DNA from 3 places in the Bacillus sp. V2I10 genome. Region 3 is predicted to be linked to each of the others. Evidence: riboswitches for the same ligand, from Rfam matches in the RefSeq annotation. Region 3 holds a riboswitch; each other region holds the start of a gene.
What was found. Region 3 has a riboswitch for lysine ahead of QFZ72_RS05090 (amino acid permease). Riboswitches for the same ligand answer to the same signal wherever they lie in the genome.
Positions count from the first base shown of each region.

Region 1: another riboswitch for lysine. It lies ahead of QFZ72_RS08495 (aspartate kinase); the one in region 3 lies ahead of QFZ72_RS05090 (amino acid permease).
Region 2: another riboswitch for lysine. It lies ahead of dapA (4-hydroxy-tetrahydrodipicolinate synthase); the one in region 3 lies ahead of QFZ72_RS05090 (amino acid permease).

Region 1 covers NZ_JAUSYV010000001.1:1,691,696-1,697,810, reverse strand. Annotated here, with positions in the region: gene sdhA (succinate dehydrogenase flavoprotein subunit) at 1-794, opposite strand, end outside; gene QFZ72_RS08505 (succinate dehydrogenase cytochrome b558 subunit) at 825-1,433, opposite strand; gene QFZ72_RS08500 (YslB family protein) at 1,778-2,194, shown strand; gene QFZ72_RS08495 (aspartate kinase) at 2,236-3,468, opposite strand; lysine riboswitch at 3,599-3,782, opposite strand; gene uvrC (excinuclease ABC subunit UvrC) at 3,850-5,622, opposite strand; gene trxA (thioredoxin) at 5,860-6,115, opposite strand, start outside.
Region 2 covers NZ_JAUSYV010000002.1:146,918-153,032, reverse strand. Annotated here, with positions in the region: gene QFZ72_RS28000 (tripartite tricarboxylate transporter TctB family protein) at 1-379, shown strand, start outside; gene QFZ72_RS27995 (tripartite tricarboxylate transporter permease) at 392-1,897, shown strand; partial or broken gene QFZ72_RS29705 (JAB domain-containing protein) at 2,889-3,205, shown strand; gene dapA (4-hydroxy-tetrahydrodipicolinate synthase) at 3,392-4,279, opposite strand; lysine riboswitch at 4,413-4,591, opposite strand; gene QFZ72_RS27975 (hypothetical protein) at 4,966-5,130, shown strand; gene QFZ72_RS27970 (VOC family protein) at 5,165-5,554, shown strand.
Region 3 covers NZ_JAUSYV010000001.1:1,000,149-1,006,263, forward strand. Annotated here, with positions in the region: gene gltP (glutamate/aspartate:proton symporter GltP) at 1-1,114, shown strand, start outside; partial or broken gene QFZ72_RS05080 (sensor histidine kinase KdpD) at 1,621-1,773, shown strand; gene QFZ72_RS05085 (CBS domain-containing protein) at 1,789-2,202, shown strand; gene QFZ72_RS05090 (amino acid permease) at 2,233-3,648, opposite strand; lysine riboswitch at 3,793-3,970, opposite strand; gene QFZ72_RS05095 (twin-arginine translocase TatA/TatE family subunit) at 4,195-4,371, shown strand; gene QFZ72_RS05100 (M3 family oligoendopeptidase) at 4,516-6,115, shown strand, end outside.

The DNA.
Region 1 (6,115 bases), 690 kb from region 3:
TCTTTATACGTCCAGACACGTCCGCCTTCCCCGCGTGCTGACTCACTCATCAGGCGGAGCTTATCGTCTCCGGGAATAGCCGTTGGATGAATTTGAATAAATTCTCCATTTGCATAATGAACACCTTGCTGATAGACGATTGAAGCAGCTGACCCCGTGTTGATGACAGAGTTCGTTGATTTTCCGAAAATGATTCCTGGTCCGCCTGTTGCCATAATAACTGCATCCGAGCGGAATGATTTCATTTCCATTGTTGTTAAGTCTTGTCCGGTAATTCCGCGGCAGACTCCATCATCATCGATGACAGCACCAAGGAATTCCCAGCCTTCATACTTCGTTACTAATCCAGCAACCTCATAGCGTCGAACCTGCTCATCAAGCGCATATAGCAGCTGCTGGCCAGTTGTTGCGCCGGCAAATGCTGTACGGTGATGCTGTGTTCCTCCAAAGCGGCGGAAGTCAAGAAGACCCTCTGGAGTACGGTTGAACATAACTCCCATGCGGTCAAGCAAATGGATAATGGAAGGTGCAGCTTCGCACATTGCTTTTACAGGAGGCTGATTCGCAAGGAAGTCCCCGCCGTATACAGTATCATCGAAATGCTCCCAAGGAGAATCGCCTTCCCCTTTCGTGTTAACTGCTCCGTTAATTCCGCCCTGAGCACAAACGGAATGAGAGCGCTTAACAGGAACTAAAGAAAATAAATCTACATGAACGCCAGTTTCTGCAGCTTTGATCGTAGCCATTAGGCCCGCTAAGCCACCACCGACGACTATTATTCTACCTTTACTCATCTGGCCCACTCCCTTTGATTCTATTACCTATCAAACAAATGCAAAAATAGTACTGACTCCAACGTAAGATAAAGCCAGGAAAAGTGCGATCGTCACATAAGTTGAGATCAGCTGAGATCTTGGAGTCACAGTAATTCCCCAGCTCACAGCAAATGACCACAGTCCGTTTGCAAAGTGGAAAATCGTTGAAACAACACCTACAACATAAAATACAATCATGAATGGATTACTGAAAATGGAGGCCATCATGTCAAAATTCACTTCGGCGCCAAATGCGGCTGCAATTCTTGTTTCCCATACATGCCAGGATACAAAGATTAATGTAATCACGCCTGTAATCCTTTGAAGCATAAACATCCAGTTACGGAAGTAGCCAAACTTGCTTACATTATTTTTAGCTGTAAACGCAATGTAAATTCCATAGATCGCATGGTATAAAAGCGGCAGGAATATAATAAAAGTTTCCAGAACAACTCTAAATGGCAAGCTTTCCATAAAATGTGCAGCATTATTAAACGCTTCTTCTCCTCTTGTTGCAAAGTTATTTACAACAAGATGCTGAATTAAGAAGACGCCAACCGGGATAACTCCAAGCAAAGAATGAAGTCTGCGGTTTAAATATTCTCTGTTTCCAGCCATCTCACATTACCCCCTAGTAATCTTAAAATCTTTTTTTTAATGTTTCTCCTATTCCCGGCAACCTTTTTTAAAAATAAACATTGTATGATAAAATGTGACAAATTTATTGTACTCCCAACGAGTTACAGCGTCAAGAAAACGCGTTCATAAATTTTAATTTTGTGACAAATCTTATTTTCCACCTATTTTTATTTTCCTGAAATACTTTCACATCCGTTTTGGAGCTTGTAATTTACTTTTATTGCATGTTCTTACCCGCCCTACTTGATATATAATATAGGCAGAAAGAGGGGAAGAATGTGAAAAAAACCAGCGAACAAATCGATATAACGCAGCTGAGGGATATGCAAGTGCCCGCATTCGCCTATGAGCTGTTAAGAGAGGTTCTCATTCCGGATATTCTCGGTAGAGAATCCGCATCTATGCTTTACTGGGCAGGTAAAAGCCTTGCGCGCAAATATCCTGCTGAATCAATAGAAGAGCTTATTGCTTTCTTTTCATTAGCCGGCTTTGGAACTCTTTCATTGGTACATAAGAAAAAAGATGAAATGGAATTTCAGCTTGAAGGCGAACTGATCAAAACAAGATTCAAAACGATGAAAGAGCCTTCTTTTCAGCTTGAAGCGGGATTTCTGGCACAGCAGGTGCAGAGAATGAACAAGCAGATAACAGAAACCTATGAACAAGTAAAAAAACGTGCGGATAAAGTGCACTTTACAGTGAAATGGGATTACAAAGACATGGAGTTCGACAACGATTAAAGGGATGGGTATTCATGATACCCACCCCTTTTTTATTTTATTTACAGCACTTCTGCAGGATGCTGTGATAATTCAAAGGCATCATGCAGCGCTTCTACCGCCTTCACCATATCTTCATGGCTGATAACAGTTGACACTTTAATTTCAGACGTGCTGACCATTTTCACTTCAATACCTTCTTGAGCAAGAACATGGAACATTTCTGCCGCCACTCCCGGATTTGAGACCATGCCAGAACCGACGATGGAGACTTTTGAAAGACCGCCTTCTGATTCTATTTTTTCAAAGCCAAGCTCGGATTGATAGGTTTCAAGAACATGAACGGTTTCTTCCACATCACCTGTTTTCACAGAAAAGGAGAGAGAGGCCAAGCTGCTGTCTGTCGAACTTTGAATAATAATATCCACATTAATCCCGTGGCTTGCAAGTGTTTTGAAAATAGTAGACAGGGTCAGGAGGCCGCTTGGCAATCCGCAAACCGTGATTCGTGATACTTGATCTTCAAACGCAATTCCTCTTACAACTAAATTCTGTTCCATCTTTGTTTCCTCCTCAATTAAAGTGCCTCTTTCTTTTTCTGAGCTTGATCTGACTTCCAAAGGAACTCCGTAATTTTTTGCAAATTCAACAGCACGGGGGTGAAGGACACCTGCGCCAAGATTAGCAAGCTCGAGCATTTCATCATATGAGATGCCGTCTAACTTTCTTGCACTTTTTACAAAACGCGGATCTGTCGTAAATACACCTGTTACATCTGTATAAATATCGCATTTATCTGCTTTAAGAGAAGCTGCCAATGCAACAGCTGTCGTATCTGAACCGCCGCGGCCGAGCGTCGTTATTTCCTGTCCGTCTGCAAGTCCCTGAAAGCCTGCAACGACAACAACTTTTCCTGCTTGGAGCTGCTCATTGATTTTATCTGAATCAATCCCTGAAATTCTCGCATTGCTGTGGACATTTTCAGTCTTTATGCCAGCCTGCCATCCTGTGTATGAAACAGCATCGTATCCTTGTGCCTGAAGAGCCATAGTCAAAAGAGAGATCGTCACTTGTTCACCAGTTGAAAGCAGCATATCCATTTCGCGCTTGCTTGGTTTTTGAGTGATTTCCGCTGCCAGGGTAACTAAATGATCCGTTGTTTTCCCCATTGCTGAAACAACAACAACGACATTATTCCCATTATTTTTTTCCTCGATTACTCTTCTTGCAGCATTCATGATTTTTTCCGGAGATCCAACAGATGTGCCTCCAAATTTTTGTACAACTAAACCCATATCAGCCTCTCACCTTTCCAGTTATATTGATCGTCAGCAGGTAAAAGGGAGAATCTCAGAAAACGCAAAAAAAGCAATGAGATTCCCTATCTCATTGCTTGCATAAACGAATAATGAAACTTCATTCATACAATGAGATAGCGCTCCAAGAAAAATACATCTTCTTGACAATTTTACGTCTATTAAACGCAAAACCAGCAAAAGAAAGAAATGGCTCTTTATTTGCTTCGGCGACTCTCCCCTTTCACCCATCTTCAAAGGAATCCATTTTCCTCAGAAGGGCTACTCTTGAAGTTCGCACCTCTACCATCATTTAACGAACTAAACGATCTGGTTATGAAATTAGTTAAAATTGTAGCAAAGAATTTGACTTTATGCAATCTATTCTTGCAATTTTGCTGCAATAAGCTGTGCTATGTTTGCCGGAATCCCTGCCGCAATCAGCTCCTCAAGGCTTGCATCTTTCATTTTTTTCACGGATCCGAAATGCTTCAGCAGGGTTTTGCGCCGTTTTTCCCCTACTCCCGGTATATCATCCAAAATCGATTGAAAGGCTGTTTTTCCTCTTGTCTGTCTGTGAAAAGTAATCGCAAAGCGATGCACTTCATCCTGGATACGCTGCAGCAGATAAAACTCCTGGCTGTTGCGTTCAAGTTCAATAACAGTTGGCGGACTTCCGATCATTAAATTAGAGGTCCGGTGCTTCTCATCCTTCACAAGTCCTGCAACAGGGATCGATAAACCCAGTTCATTTTCCAGAACGTCCTGTGCTGCAGCCAGATGCCCCTTGCCTCCGTCGATGATTATCAAATCTGGAAGAGGCAGTTCCTCTTTCAACACCCGCGTGTACCTTCTGCGGACAACTTCACGCATAGATTCGTAATCATCAGGTCCCTGCACTGTTTTAATTTTGTACTTGCGGTATTCTTTTTTGGCTGGCTTTCCATCTATAAACACAATCATTGCAGATACAGGGTCTGTCCCTTGAATATTTGAATTATCAAAAGCTTCGATTCTTGCAGGTGTATAGATGCCCATTTTTTCACCAAGCTGATCAATTGCTTTGATTGTTCTTTCTTCATCACGCTCGATGAGAGAAAATTTTTCTTTTAAAGCAATTTTGGCATTTTGGTGTGCAAGCAATACAAGATCCTTTTTCTTTCCGCGCTTAGGGTGAATGGCTGAAACATGAAGAAGCTGCTCTGCCATTTCATGGTCCACACTTTCAGGCAGCAGAATTTCTTTAGGCAGAATATGATTGTTTTTGGAGTAAAATTGGCCAAGAAATGTTAAGAATTCTTCTTCTGGCTCCTGATACAGCGGAAACATAGCAATATCACGTTCTATCAATTTGCCCTGACGGATGAAGAAAACCTGAACGCACATCCATCCTTTATCATAGGAATAGCCAAACACATCACGATCGACAAAATCATTCAGCGCCATTTTCTGTTTTTCCATGGTTGCATCAATATGGGCGATGGAATCACGATATTCCTTTGCCCGTTCGAAATCCAAATTTTCAGCAGCAGCAAGCATCTTCTTTGAAAGTTCTTCTTTAATCTGCTTGAAACCGCCTTTTAAAAAACGGGACATCTCATCGACCATTTGACGGTTTTGCTCTTGTGTCACCTTATAGACACACGGGGCCAGACACTGACCCATATGATAATAAAGGCAAACGCGGTCTGGAAGCGTTGAACATTTTCTAAGCGGATATAGCCGGTCCAGCAGCTTTTTCGTCTCTCTCGCAGCCTGTACGTTAGGATATGGACCAAAGTATTTTCCATTATCTTTTTTGACATTCCTTGTGACAATAAGACGCGGATGACGTTCAGCTGTAATTTTAATAAATGGATACGTTTTATCATCCTTTAGCATAACGTTGTATTTAGGATCATGCTTTTTAATTAGATTTAATTCTAAGATCAGCGCCTCGATGTTCGAAGATGTGACGATATATTCAAAATCCTTGATTTCATTTACAAGCCTTTGTGTCTTGCCGTCATGTGAGCCGGTAAAGTAAGACCGAACCCTGTTTTTAAGCACTTTTGCTTTTCCCACATAGATAATGGTTCCGAATCGGTCTTTCATTAAATAACAGCCCGGCTGATCTGGCAGAAGTGCCAGCTTTTCTTTTATTAGTTGTTCCATAGCGGACACTCCGTTTCCCTGAAGTTAAGCGCAGAATAAATATCGATTAATTACGACTAGTTATTCCTTTTATTGTACCATTTTAGAGCGCCGGAGTCTTTTCTTTACCTCCATGGGTGCCTTACCTTGCCTCCAAGGCGCCAAATCATTTCCTGAGCAATAATTGACAATTTTTTTGGCAGCTGTCCTGTCTTCAAAAATAAAAAAAAGATCCGGATAAACCGGATCTCATTTTTATTATGCGTGTTTATTTAATAGTTCTGCTAATGCTTCTTTAGGCTGGAAGCCGACTGTTTTGTCAACAACTTCGCCATTTTTGAAAACAAGCAATGTAGGAATACTCATAACGCCGTATTTGCCTGCAGTTTCTTGGTTTTCATCAACATCAAGCTTAACGATTTTCACTTTATCGCCTAGTTCCTGATCAAGCTCTTCAAGAACTGGTGCAATCATTTTACAAGGTCCGCACCAAGGAGCCCAAAAGTCTGCCAGA
Region 2 (6,115 bases), on a different contig from region 3:
GTATGAATATTATGGTCAGTATGGGCCAGGTCCAGGATTTTTTCCATTGTGGTTAAGTGGCTTACTTGGAGTTTTTTCTATATTGTTTATCCTTGACTCCTTAAGGAAAAATAATAGAATTACCTTTTCAGATGTTCTTCCAAAAGGAAAAATTTTAATCAGTGTATTAAAAGTTGTCCTTTCCATTTTATTATTTATCCTTATTTCACCTCATTTGGGATTTATCGTTTCCAGTATTCTTATTATGCTCATTCTTCTTATACCTGATTTTAAGTGGACTACCTCGCTTAGTACAGCAACTTCAGTAACACTAATATTATTTGTAGTTTTCAAGACAATTTTGGATATTCCATTACCAACTAACATTTGGGGATGGTAAGGGGGGGAAAGGGTGGATACATTTCAGTTATTGATGTCAGGATTTGAAACAGCTTTATCTTGGCAAAATATAATGTTTTGTTTAATAGGTGTTTCAGTTGGAATGCTTGTAGGTATATTGCCTGGATTGGGACCAAGTGCAGGAACTGCGATTCTAATACCAATGACATTTGCAATGGATCCCATTTCAGCCATTATCATGTTGTCAGGAATATTTTATGGTTCAATGTATGGAGGAACGATTACAACTGTTCTTGTGAACGTACCAGGGGAAGCAGCCTCCGTTATAACAAGTCTTGACGGTTATCCAATGGCCAAAAGGGGCCGTGCAGGTGTGGCGCTTGGGATTTCAGCAATTGGCTCATTCGTTGGTGGAGTAGTTGCCATAATTGGGGTGGCATTTATAGCGCCTCATCTCGTTAAATTTGCACTCTCTTTTGGACCTCCAGAATATTTTGCTTTAATTTTATTCGGTATGACCATGGTAGTAGGGCTTGCAGGGAAATCTATTATTCGTGGCATCATAGCAGTTTTAATCGGATTAGTCTTAGCCATGTTTGGAATTGCCCCAAGCTCTGGTGATATGAGATTTACATTTGGAACACCTTTTCTGATAGACGGATTTGACTTTGTAACAATCGCGATGGGGCTTTTTGGTCTATCTGAAATCTTATTAGGTCTAGAACAACAGATGAAAAAGCCTGAAAAGCCACCTATGGTCAAAGGTTTACTTCCAAGTCGGGAAGAAATCCGTCCCTCTGTTATGTCCATAGGGAGAGGAACAGTTTTAGGGTTTTTCTTGGGTCTAATTCCTGGAATAAGTTCTGTTGTTCCGTCTTTGTTATCATATTCAATGGAGAAAAGATTAGCGAAAGATTCATCACGTTTTGGTAAGGGAGCTATTGAGGGTGTTGCAGGACCGGAAACAGCAAATAATGCTTTTACAGCTGGTGCGTTAATCCCGTTATTTTTATTAGGAATTCCTAGTTCAGCAACAATGGCTGTATTACTAGGAGCATTTGTTTTACATGGTTTACAGCCAGGTCCAACGTTGTTTGTTCGTCATGCTGATTTTGTTTGGGCAGTTATAGCAAGTATGTTTATTGGTAATCTGCTTTTATTGTTCATGAATTTGCCTCTGGCCAAATTCTGGGCGAAAATAGCAAGTGTTCCATTCAAAATGCTTTTCCCTATTATCATCGCAGTTTCTATAGTTGGTACATACTCTATCAGCAATAGTCTTTGGGATGTTGGCGGGTTACTAGTTTTTGGTTTATTAGGCTATTTTTTAAAAAAGGCCGAAATTCCAGTTGCCCCTATTGCATTAGTATTTATATTAGGAAAAATGATGGAAGAATCACTGCTTCAGACATTAGGATTATATAAAGGCAATTTCTTAGAAATTTTCTCACGTCCTATATCCGGAACGCTAATGGTACTTTCTCTTTTAGCAATAGCTCTTAGTACTTTTGCTGGATATAAAAATAAAAAGAATCACTTTGAGGATGTCGAAGTATAGAATAAAAATTAACCGACATCTAGCGTATAATTATGTCTTTCGTTGGCAGGGCCCCTATAAGGGATGTGCTAACCATTTAACTCTTTTCAAACACTTTATTAAAAAATATAAAGCGATCATAATGAACACTTTTACGAACGTTTTATATAAAAGTTAGTATGAACTTTTATTGAACTGACTGGATATCCCTCTACATTGATTACAAGGTAGCATTTAGGCTGACTATTTTATTCAAGATTAAAGGTTTTTCTTTTTAAATGTAATTCCAGAGCATCCTTAAAGCGGCTGCACGACAGACTGATCAGAAAGGAAATAGCGACTTTTTGTCATTCTGTAAGTGTCGCTTCGGCATTAAATGAACCGATAACAATAGTCTGTATGGTCTTCTCCTACATTCTGTAAGTTCCTGTTTCATTTGCCGGATGCCGCCATACCGAACGAGCCGGAAACTGTACAGTTCAAAAGATTCCAAGATAAAAGAATAAAGATCAAAAGGAAAGCAGCCATTTATGGCTGCTTTTTATTATGCTTTTTCCTTTTGAATCCGAATCGTAAAACAGCGCAAGCCGGCTACATTTCTATCCGGCAGGTACCCGAACCTTTCCGGCTGGAAACGAAGACGTCTAGCCAATCGGTCAAGGGGCATAAAACTTTTTTAAAGTCGCCAGTAGCATAAAAAACTTTTGTGCTTAAACCGCCCTTGACCAGTCGTCTATGCGAGTTTTTCGGTCTCCTTGCAAAAGGGAAAAATCATCCCCCTTTGGGGAACATCAGCGCCTCGGCTTTAAAATGGATAACGCAAAATTAAAAAGTAAAGGAGGAAAGGAAACAACCTTTAAAACACTCAAGAAACAAAGAAAAAGCAAAATCCAAAATCAAAATTACAAAGGAGAATGAGGAATGACTTTAGAATCTATCTTTGAAGTTGTACGAATCAGATAGGAAATCAGGGAAGCAAAAAGATTTTGCCGCATACAAAATAACTTCCCCAATGGATGCAGAGAAGCTAGCGGCATCCTATATTGCAGATGAGGACAGAGAGGTATTTCTTGTCATGATGCTTAATACAAAAAATGAGGTTATAGGGCTACACCGGGCACACGTGGGAAGTTTAAATGAAGTGTTGTTCATCCAAGAGAGGTGATGAAATCCGCTATTTTAAACAACGCGGCCTCTATTATCGTCAGTCATCAGCATCCCTCTGGCGACCCAACACCAAGCAAAGAAGATATAGAAGTTACAAGGAGAATTGCTGAGGCGGGGAAGACCCTAGGAATATCACTTCTTTCCATTAATTGTAACCCATAAAGAAAACCATATAAGTTTGAAAGAAAAAGGCTATCTTTAAGAAAGACAAAGGGGCGTTGCCCCTTTGTTTATATAATATTAGAGTTTTTAGATTGTGAATTTGATAAATCTAAAAACAACTGTAAAGGGCTCAGTTCTAGGGCATCCAGATTCAGGATGAATAAGTGAATGCCAGTTTGTGTTCCCTTAAGCAAGTACTTCTATATTAATAGGTTGCAGGACTCTTTGCAGAGTTCTTTTTTCTTCATTGTTTAAAGGGACCAATGGTAAGCGGACATCTCCTACATTTATCCCTTTCATATTCAATACAGCTTTTACCGGTGATGGGTTTGGTGCAGTAAATAATGCTTTCATTATTGGGAGAAGGTTACGATGTGCAGAAGAAGCTTTACGGACATCACCATTTTTAAAGAAATTGATCATTTCTTGCATTTCATTGCCAATGATGTGTGAGGAAACCGAAACAATTCCTGTTCCACCGATGGCTAAAACCGGAAGAGTTAACCCATCATCGCCGCTGTATAACGTAAAATCACTATGTGTTTTGCTAATGATTTGTGTCATGGTATCTAAGTTGCCACTTGCTTCTTTTACTGCCACAATATTGTTTATCTTTGAGAGATTAACAATTGTCTCTACTGACATGTTTACAGCACTTCGTCCTGGGATATTATAAAGCATTACCGGCAATAGGGTTGATTGGGCAATTGCTTTAAAGTGCTGAAATAATCCTTCTTGAGAAGGCTTGTTATAATACGGAGTAACGAGCATAATCCCATCCACTCCTGCTTCTTCTGCTTGCCTAGTTAAGCTGATAGACGCTTTCGTATTATTTGAGCCAGTACCAGCTATAACTGGTACTCTTCCAGCGACAGCTTCTACCACAATTTTGAATAAATCCACTTTCTCTTCTGCTGTTAATGTAGGAGACTCTCCAGTTGTACCAGCTATAACTAATCCATCAGAACCATTAGTGACTAAATAATTAACTAAATTTCTCGCAGCGTTAAAATCAACCTCGCCATTACGATCAAATGGGGTAACCATTGCTGTTAAAACTTGCCCAAAATTCATAACTTCACACCCTTTAATATTATTATTTAAAATATAGATGTTGTTAGAGCCATTCAAAAGGAAACGCAAAAAAGCAACAACGAGGGATTCGCTGTTGCAGTAGGAACAAAATTTATCAAAAGTCGTTACCATTGCATAAGATAGCCCTCCATATAGTTTCCTATATGACAGTCCCGCATTTATTCAATAACAGAACCAGCTTTAAGAACATGAGATTCTTTCCACTTCGGCAAATTCCCCTTTCCACAATAGTCATTGGACCTCATTATCCTCGCATTGTGTACTAATGGTTTTTGCTCCTCTATCTTCTCTTCAAAATTTATAGAAGGGAAAATTATTTAATTGATACTAATATAACAAAATATTCTTACTACTTCAAGTCGGATTTGAAATTTTTCAAAATACATGAATGATCGGTAACATTTTAGCGATTGAGCAAAGCTAAAAGATGTCGAAGTAATAGAATAAAAATCAATGTTTTTCAACTGATTAATAGTTGTATAAACTAATCTCACCCAATGAAAGCAACATCATCATTTTTGATAAACAAAGTGGAGATTATTGGAGAAAGTTTATTGAAGTAGGTGAAGGACCTACTAAATGGGAAAAACAACCATCTCCATTCTCTACAACAACAAACTAAATTCGATTTTAGCAAAGCCAATCTTGAACTAAGGGGGCGTTACTTGAAGATCCGGGAGCCATCTTTAGGTGGCTTTTTTCTTGTTAAACTAAATGGGCAGTTAGTTGAAGAAGGATTATTGATTCTATTTACCGAATTGTTTAAATTAACCGATCAAGCTCCAGATGCGGTGCGAGGGGTCATCTTAGCCACAAAACGACTAAGGTAAAAAAAAATTAGTTGAAATGAAAGAAGTGAAGGTTTTGATTAAATATAAATGCCTCCATCATGTAAGTCTAACTGTGACAGATTTGGAAAGAGCAAAAAAATTCTATGGTAAAACTTTATGTTTAAAAGAAATACAGCGTCCTGATTTTGATTTTTCAGGTGCCTGGTATGAAATAGAGGGACATCAACTACACTTAATAGTCGATCCCTCTTCACAGACGATTCGTGAGGATAAAAGCCTATCCAGCAGAGAAGGTCACTTTGCCCTTAGAGTCGAGAACTACTATGACACTCTTAAATGGTTAAAACAGAATGAAGTTGAAATCCTTGAAAAACCATACGGAAAAAGTGGATTCGCACAAATTTTCTGTGCCGACCCAGATGGTAATTTGATTGAACTAAATGTTAATCAAAAAGATCTATAAGTAGGATGTATGCATTGAATTTAAAGTTTTTATACGAGATAAGAGATAAGGAGTTATAGGTATCCTTTTAATATCAAAAAAATTAAATCATTTTACGAATAGGGTGAAACTTAGAGAAGAACAGTTCCTTATAGAATTAAGAGTGCTAAAAAAATGAGTTTACCCTTGACCCTTTAGTTACTATAGGGTTTATTATTTGTTACAAAACTAGTATATATCTTAACTAGCTATAAAGGATTTGGCGCTCTTTAAAAAAGAAAAAAGAACAATTAAATCGTATTGAAGAAAAGTTGGACTCGTTACAAAAAAAGAATTAATAATATTAATGGACTATCCTTATTGGAACGTCTTTTTCAATTAAAGGGCGCTTTAGTTAAAGAAGACACTCAACAAAATGATGATAATTTCTTTTTACACACATAATGATATTGCAAAGATGTGATGTTTGAATAGAATGTCACGTTTCTATTTCAATTAATTTTCAAAATGATAAGTTAACAATGTGAACTATGTTGTTTTTAACTTTGTAATATACAACAACATATATATTATTATTATTAT
Region 3 (6,115 bases):
AATGATTGTTATTCCAATTGTCATTTCAAGTATCATTGTTGGCGTGGCAAGCGTCGGCGACACAAAAAAGCTTGGTAAAATCGGCGGGAAAACAATTTTATACTTTGAAATTATTACAACAATTGCAATTGTTGTCGGTTTAGTAGCTGCAAATCTATTTAATCCAGGTGCTGGCGTTGATATGGATAAACTGGAGAAAACAGATATCAATAGCTATGTGGATACAGCTGAGGATGTAGAATCGCATGGTTTTGCTGATACCTTTGTGAATATTGTTCCAAGCAACTTATTTGAGTCCATTGTTCAGGGTGATATGCTTCCAATTATTTTCTTCTCTGTATTATTTGGTCTTGGAATCGCTGCTGTGGGAGAAAAGGGAAAACCTGTTCTCGCATTCTTCCAGGGAACGGCAGAAACGATGTTCTATGTAACAAATCTTATTATGAAGTTTGCTCCATTTGGTGTTTTTGCATTAATTGGTGTAACCGTATCTAAGTTTGGTTTAGAGTCTCTCATTCCGCTTGGTAAATTAGTTATTTTAGTATACGGAACCATGCTGTTCTTTATCGTGGGTGTATTAGGGTTGGTTGCTAAAATGGTTGGAATTAACATCTTCAACATTATCCGTCTGCTGAAGGATGAGTTGATTCTTGCTTATTCTACCGCAAGCTCTGAGACAGTTTTACCGAAAATCATGGAGAAAATGGAGAAATTCGGCTGTCCGAAAGCCATTACATCATTTGTTATTCCGACAGGGTATTCTTTTAACCTGGATGGTTCGACACTTTATCAGGCTTTGGCTGCTGTATTTATCGCGCAAATGTATGGAATCGACTTATCGATCTCGCAGCAGGTATCCTTATTGCTAGTGTTAATGGTAACCTCTAAAGGGATTGCCGGTGTACCGGGCGTATCATTCGTTGTGCTCCTCGCAACATTGGGAACGGTAGGAATTCCGGTTGAAGGATTGGCCTTTATCGCAGGTATTGACCGTATATTGGACATGGCAAGAACCGCTGTAAACGTGGTAGGGAACTCACTGGCTGCAGTTGTGATCTCTAAATGGGAAGGCGAGTTTGATAACCAAAAGAATAAAGAGCATATAGCTGCATAAAAGAGAGCCCGATTCGATGTGAATCGGGCTTTTTTATATGTACACAGCAGGAAATTGATGAATTAGTTAATATGAGTTGTATTTCCTTAGAAATTTGGGAAGGATTTAAAACCTGTTTTTGCCAATATTTCGTGCTTTATAAGTTTATAAGATTTAACCACAGAAGTAATTTTACTCGCCGTCATTATTCCCATATTGATTCCTCTCGCTATAAAAAGGGTCAGAGATAAGTTCGGATACTTGCTTAGTAGAAATTTATGATTTGTGTGGCTCGGGGGAGTACTTGTTCCCTTTGTTGGATTCAAAGGAATTGATGTTGTTCTTGCTCTAATTTTGTAACGTATATTTAATAGAAGAAAAGAGAAATTTTAAGATGGAAGACAAATAATTAATGATTGGTCTGATCATCAAATGAGTTTATTCTTAATGGTGATTTGCGGCATTATTTTCTCTGTAGTCGAAAAGTTCAATAGGCTTTACGCAGGAAAAACGGGAAAAAACGGAGAAATGGAAAAAAACAGTATCACATTACACAAATCCTTCTCGGTCAGTCAGCGAGAACAAGGTGGGAAGAAATTAGAAAAGGTTCCATTGTGAATACGATTATGAGAACGACAGAGAATATTGATATTCACATCGTGTCAGATGGACGATCTTAAAGGAGTTCAGGAGAAATGAATATTGCTTTTTTCCTAATACCCAAAAAGGAAGTTGTTTATTTAAACATTCATGCCACCATGAGGCAGGCGCTTGAACGAATGGAATATCACCGTTATTCAGCTGTTCCGCTGCTTGATGATGAAGGGAAGTACGTAACAACGCTGACAGAAGGTGATTTGCTGTGGATGCTGAAAAACACACCTGATTTGCATTTTCATAACACAGAAAAAATTCGATTAACTGATCTTAATTACCATCGAAAGAATGAACCAATATCTATTCATTCAGAAATGGAGAACATTATTTTAAGGGCGATGGAACAGAATTTCGTACCTGTTACAGATGATCAGGGAATCTTTATAGGGATGATCAGAAGAAGGGAAATTATTGAATATTGCTCAGATCAGCTTTTTGGGAAAAAGAATTAAAAAAGGCTGCATTCAACATGCAGCCTTCTATTATATGGTTGAGCCTGTATCTTGTTTTTTCATATATTTCGTCAAAAACGGATAAATCACAAATCCCGCAAAGAATAGGCCGACTCCAAGTATAAATGTTTTTAAATCAGCAGTTCCTGTAACAATCACCCATACAGAATAAATACAGGCTAGTGAGGCGATGATTCCGTCTCTTACTCTCGACCCTTGAATGAGATCATAAGTCTCTCCTTTGGCAATCAGCTTCAAGAAGAAGATAGACGATACAAGGTATGGGAAAAGATAGGCAAGTGTAGCTGATGTTGTTAAGAATGTATAAGCTTCACTGATGGTTCCGGAAATCGTTGAGAAAATAAAGATTTGAGACATTAAATTTGTTATGATCAAAGCATTTTTCGGACTTCCTTTTTTATTTGTTTTAGCAAAGAAAGCAGGGAAAATACCTGATTTTGCAGCCTGGTACGGCACTTCAGATGACAGCAGGATCCATCCAATAGTTGATCCAAACAAAGATACGACTGCCAATAGTGCCATTGCATTTGCACCGGCATCGCCAATAATGACAGAAAGAACATCAACAAAAGGCTTGTCAGATGACTGCAGCTGATCGTGCGGCAGAACGCCCATTGTAATAAGTGTAATAATCATATAGATGAACACAGCAATGATTAAGCCAGTGATGGTAGCTCTCTTTACATCACGCTGAGAAGAAGCGCGTCCTGACAGAATGACTGCCGACTCAATACCTACAAATGCCCATAAAGTCGAAATTGCGGCAAATTGAACTTGATTTGTCAGCCCGTATGTCACGCCAGGCTCTGCTTCCACCGGGAAATAAAACTCTCCAAATGCAGCCGACTCCAGTGCAAATAAACCAGCAATGATAAAAAGCATAAACCCGATTACTTTTGAAGCAGTAGCAACAAAATTTAATTTGCCTGCTCCGCTCAAGTTCGTTAAAAGGATGGTATGAGTGCCCCAAAGCAAAATAGTACAAACAATAAATGTAACAAGTCTTCCTAATTGAATTTCCTGCGAACCAACTGAAAAAAGAATGGATTCGTCTGACATAATCGGAAAGAATGTAGAAAGATAGCCAGCGAAGCTTGTGATGATTGCGACATTGCTGATCCAGTTCGCGACCCAATATCCCCACACCATGCTGAACCCGGCTACATTTCCTTTTTTCGGTGTATCAAATAAAGCTTTTGCGTAGCTTTGCGGACCAGCTGTAAGGTCAGGTCTGCGGATTGATAAATTACCGAATACAAGTGCAATCATTAATACACCTAATCCGGTTACAAGCCAGGCGCTGGTGACACCAAGCGGACTTGCGGTCTGCGCCAGGGTGCTTGGCAGCATAAAAATACCAGAGCCCACCATATTTCCTACTACAAAGGCTGTTAAAAGCCAAAATCCCCATTTTTTCTGTTTCACTGCTGAAACCTCCTATAATAGAACCATAATGTTATGGCTGTATAATTAGTGTGTGTATTTTTTGACGAAATGGATCATTTTTGACAAACAAAAAACGCATGGAACAAGCCCATGCGCAAAATACACAAAAAACTCACTCAAAAATCTCATGATAGCACTCCACAGATTACACTGTGGCAGTCCAGTACCTATTCGATACAGTCCCAGCAAGAAACAAAGTGGCTGTTTCAAACTTCGGCACCAAGTCCTTTCGAATTTGCAGTCAACAGCTCCACTAGCCTCTTGCAATCTACTCTTAATTGGTGCAACCTCTACCTCACCGAGATTCTAGTGAGGATTTATAGTAAAAATAATATTTGAATAAAATAAAACTACCAACTCAGCCTGCGTTTGTCAATGGATTTCATGTATTTCTATATTTTCCCTGAGGAAATCGCCCTAATTTCATTTTGCAATTCATGGATAGATCAACTATAATTTACAAAGGCAGCGTTTTCTTTTTATTGTGAAATAATCTAATAAATTAATGTGGAAGAAGGGTTCATCATGAACTTGGGATTCGGGGAAATTATGTTGATCGTCTTTGTCGCATTGCTTCTTTTCGGACCGAAAAAATTGCCTGAACTGGGTAAAGCGGCAGGTAAAACGCTACGAGAATTTAAGAATGCTACTAAAGGTCTTATGGACGACGATGATGCAAAATCAGATAAAACAATCAAATAAATACAAGCAGAGGCTATGACATTTCGTCATACCTTTTTTTTTGCTTCCTGCCATTAGAATTGTACAAATTTTTAGTCAATTGTTTTATAATGACAAGTGAGGGATTATTTAGTGTTCCGAAATACATAAACAGGGGGAATGGCGATGAAAGCTGCTACGTATGCTGAAACATGGGATTTAGATGTGTTTTTTGAAGGTGGAAGCAAATCTGTTGCTTTTAAAAAGTACTTAGAGGAGCTTGAATTTGATGTTCCTTCATTTAAGGTGCAGGCAGAGAGCATCAAAGTACCCCAAACAAAAGAAGATAGCGTCCTTTTAGGAGAGATTCTTGAGAAGTTTCAGGGTATTGCAAAACGGATGAGGCAGGCAGGAGCTTTTGTCGGGTGTCTGCAGGCTCAGGATACAAATGATAAGCATGCCTCCGTGCTCCGGGGGAAGGTTACTCAACTCAGCTCTCAGTTTCAAAATGCTTTGGCAGCCTTTGATCAAAAGCTCGTTCAAGTAGACGATGCGGTTTGGCCAGAGCTTGTAAATGCAGAAGACTTGACTGAATTAAAATTTGCCTTGACCGAGCGCCGGAACAGAGCAAAAAACAAACTGCAGATGGAGCAGGAAACACTGATCAATGCCTTGTCAGTAGACGGCTATCATGCGTGGGGACAGCTTTATGATACTCTCGTTTCCAAAGTGAAAATACCGTTCAAAGAAGATGGCAAAATACATGAATTGTCTGTAGGCCAGGCAGCCAATAAATTTTCAAATGCGGACAGATCAGTCAGAAAATCTGTGTTTGAAGAATGGGAAAAAGCGTGGGGAAGCGGTGCAGATTTATTTGCCCATACGCTGAACCATCTATCTGGTTTTAGACTGAATGTATATGAAAAGCGGGGCTGGGACGATGTTCTGAGTGAGCCGCTTGAGATCAACAGAATGAAGCGCGAGACCCTTGATGTCATGTGGAAGGTGATATCAGAGAATAAACAGCCGCTTGTAAGCTATTTAAAAAGAAAAGCAGAATTGCTTGGTGTTGATAAACTTAGCTGGTACGACCTCGATGCACCGATTGGCGGGAAAGAAGCGAAGGTCAGCTATCAGGAGGGAGCTGAATTTATCTTAGATCAATTCAGCCACTTTGGAGAAGAGCTGACTTCATTTACTAAAAAGGCATTTGAGAACCGCTGGATCGAGGCTGAAGATCGTTCTGGAAAAGCTCCGGGAGGTTTTTGCACAAGTTTTACCGAAAGTGACCAGTCAAGAATCTTCATGACATTCTCCGGCACCCCGTCAAATATCGCAACCCTTGCACATGAACTGGGCCATGCCTTCCATCAGCATGCTATGGCGGGAGTGCATCCGCTTAACCGCAATTATGCGATGAATGTAGCTGAAACAGCATCAACATTTGCTGAAATGATCGTGGCAGATGCTTCTGTTAAAAAAGCAAAATCTGATGAAGAACGTTTGGCGCTATTAGAAGATAAAGTGCAAAGAAGTGTTGCACTGCTCATGAATATTCACGGCCGCTTTCTATTTGAAACTTCTTTTTATGAGGAACGCAAAAAAGGAATCGTCAGCACGGAAAAAATAAATCAATTAATGGAAGCTGCACAAAAAGAAGCTTATTGTGATGCTTTAGGAGAGTACCATCCTCATTTCTGGGCATCTAAACTGCATTTCTATATTACGGGGGTGCCGTTCTATAATTTCCCATATACGTTTGGCTATCTGTTCTCACTTGGCATAT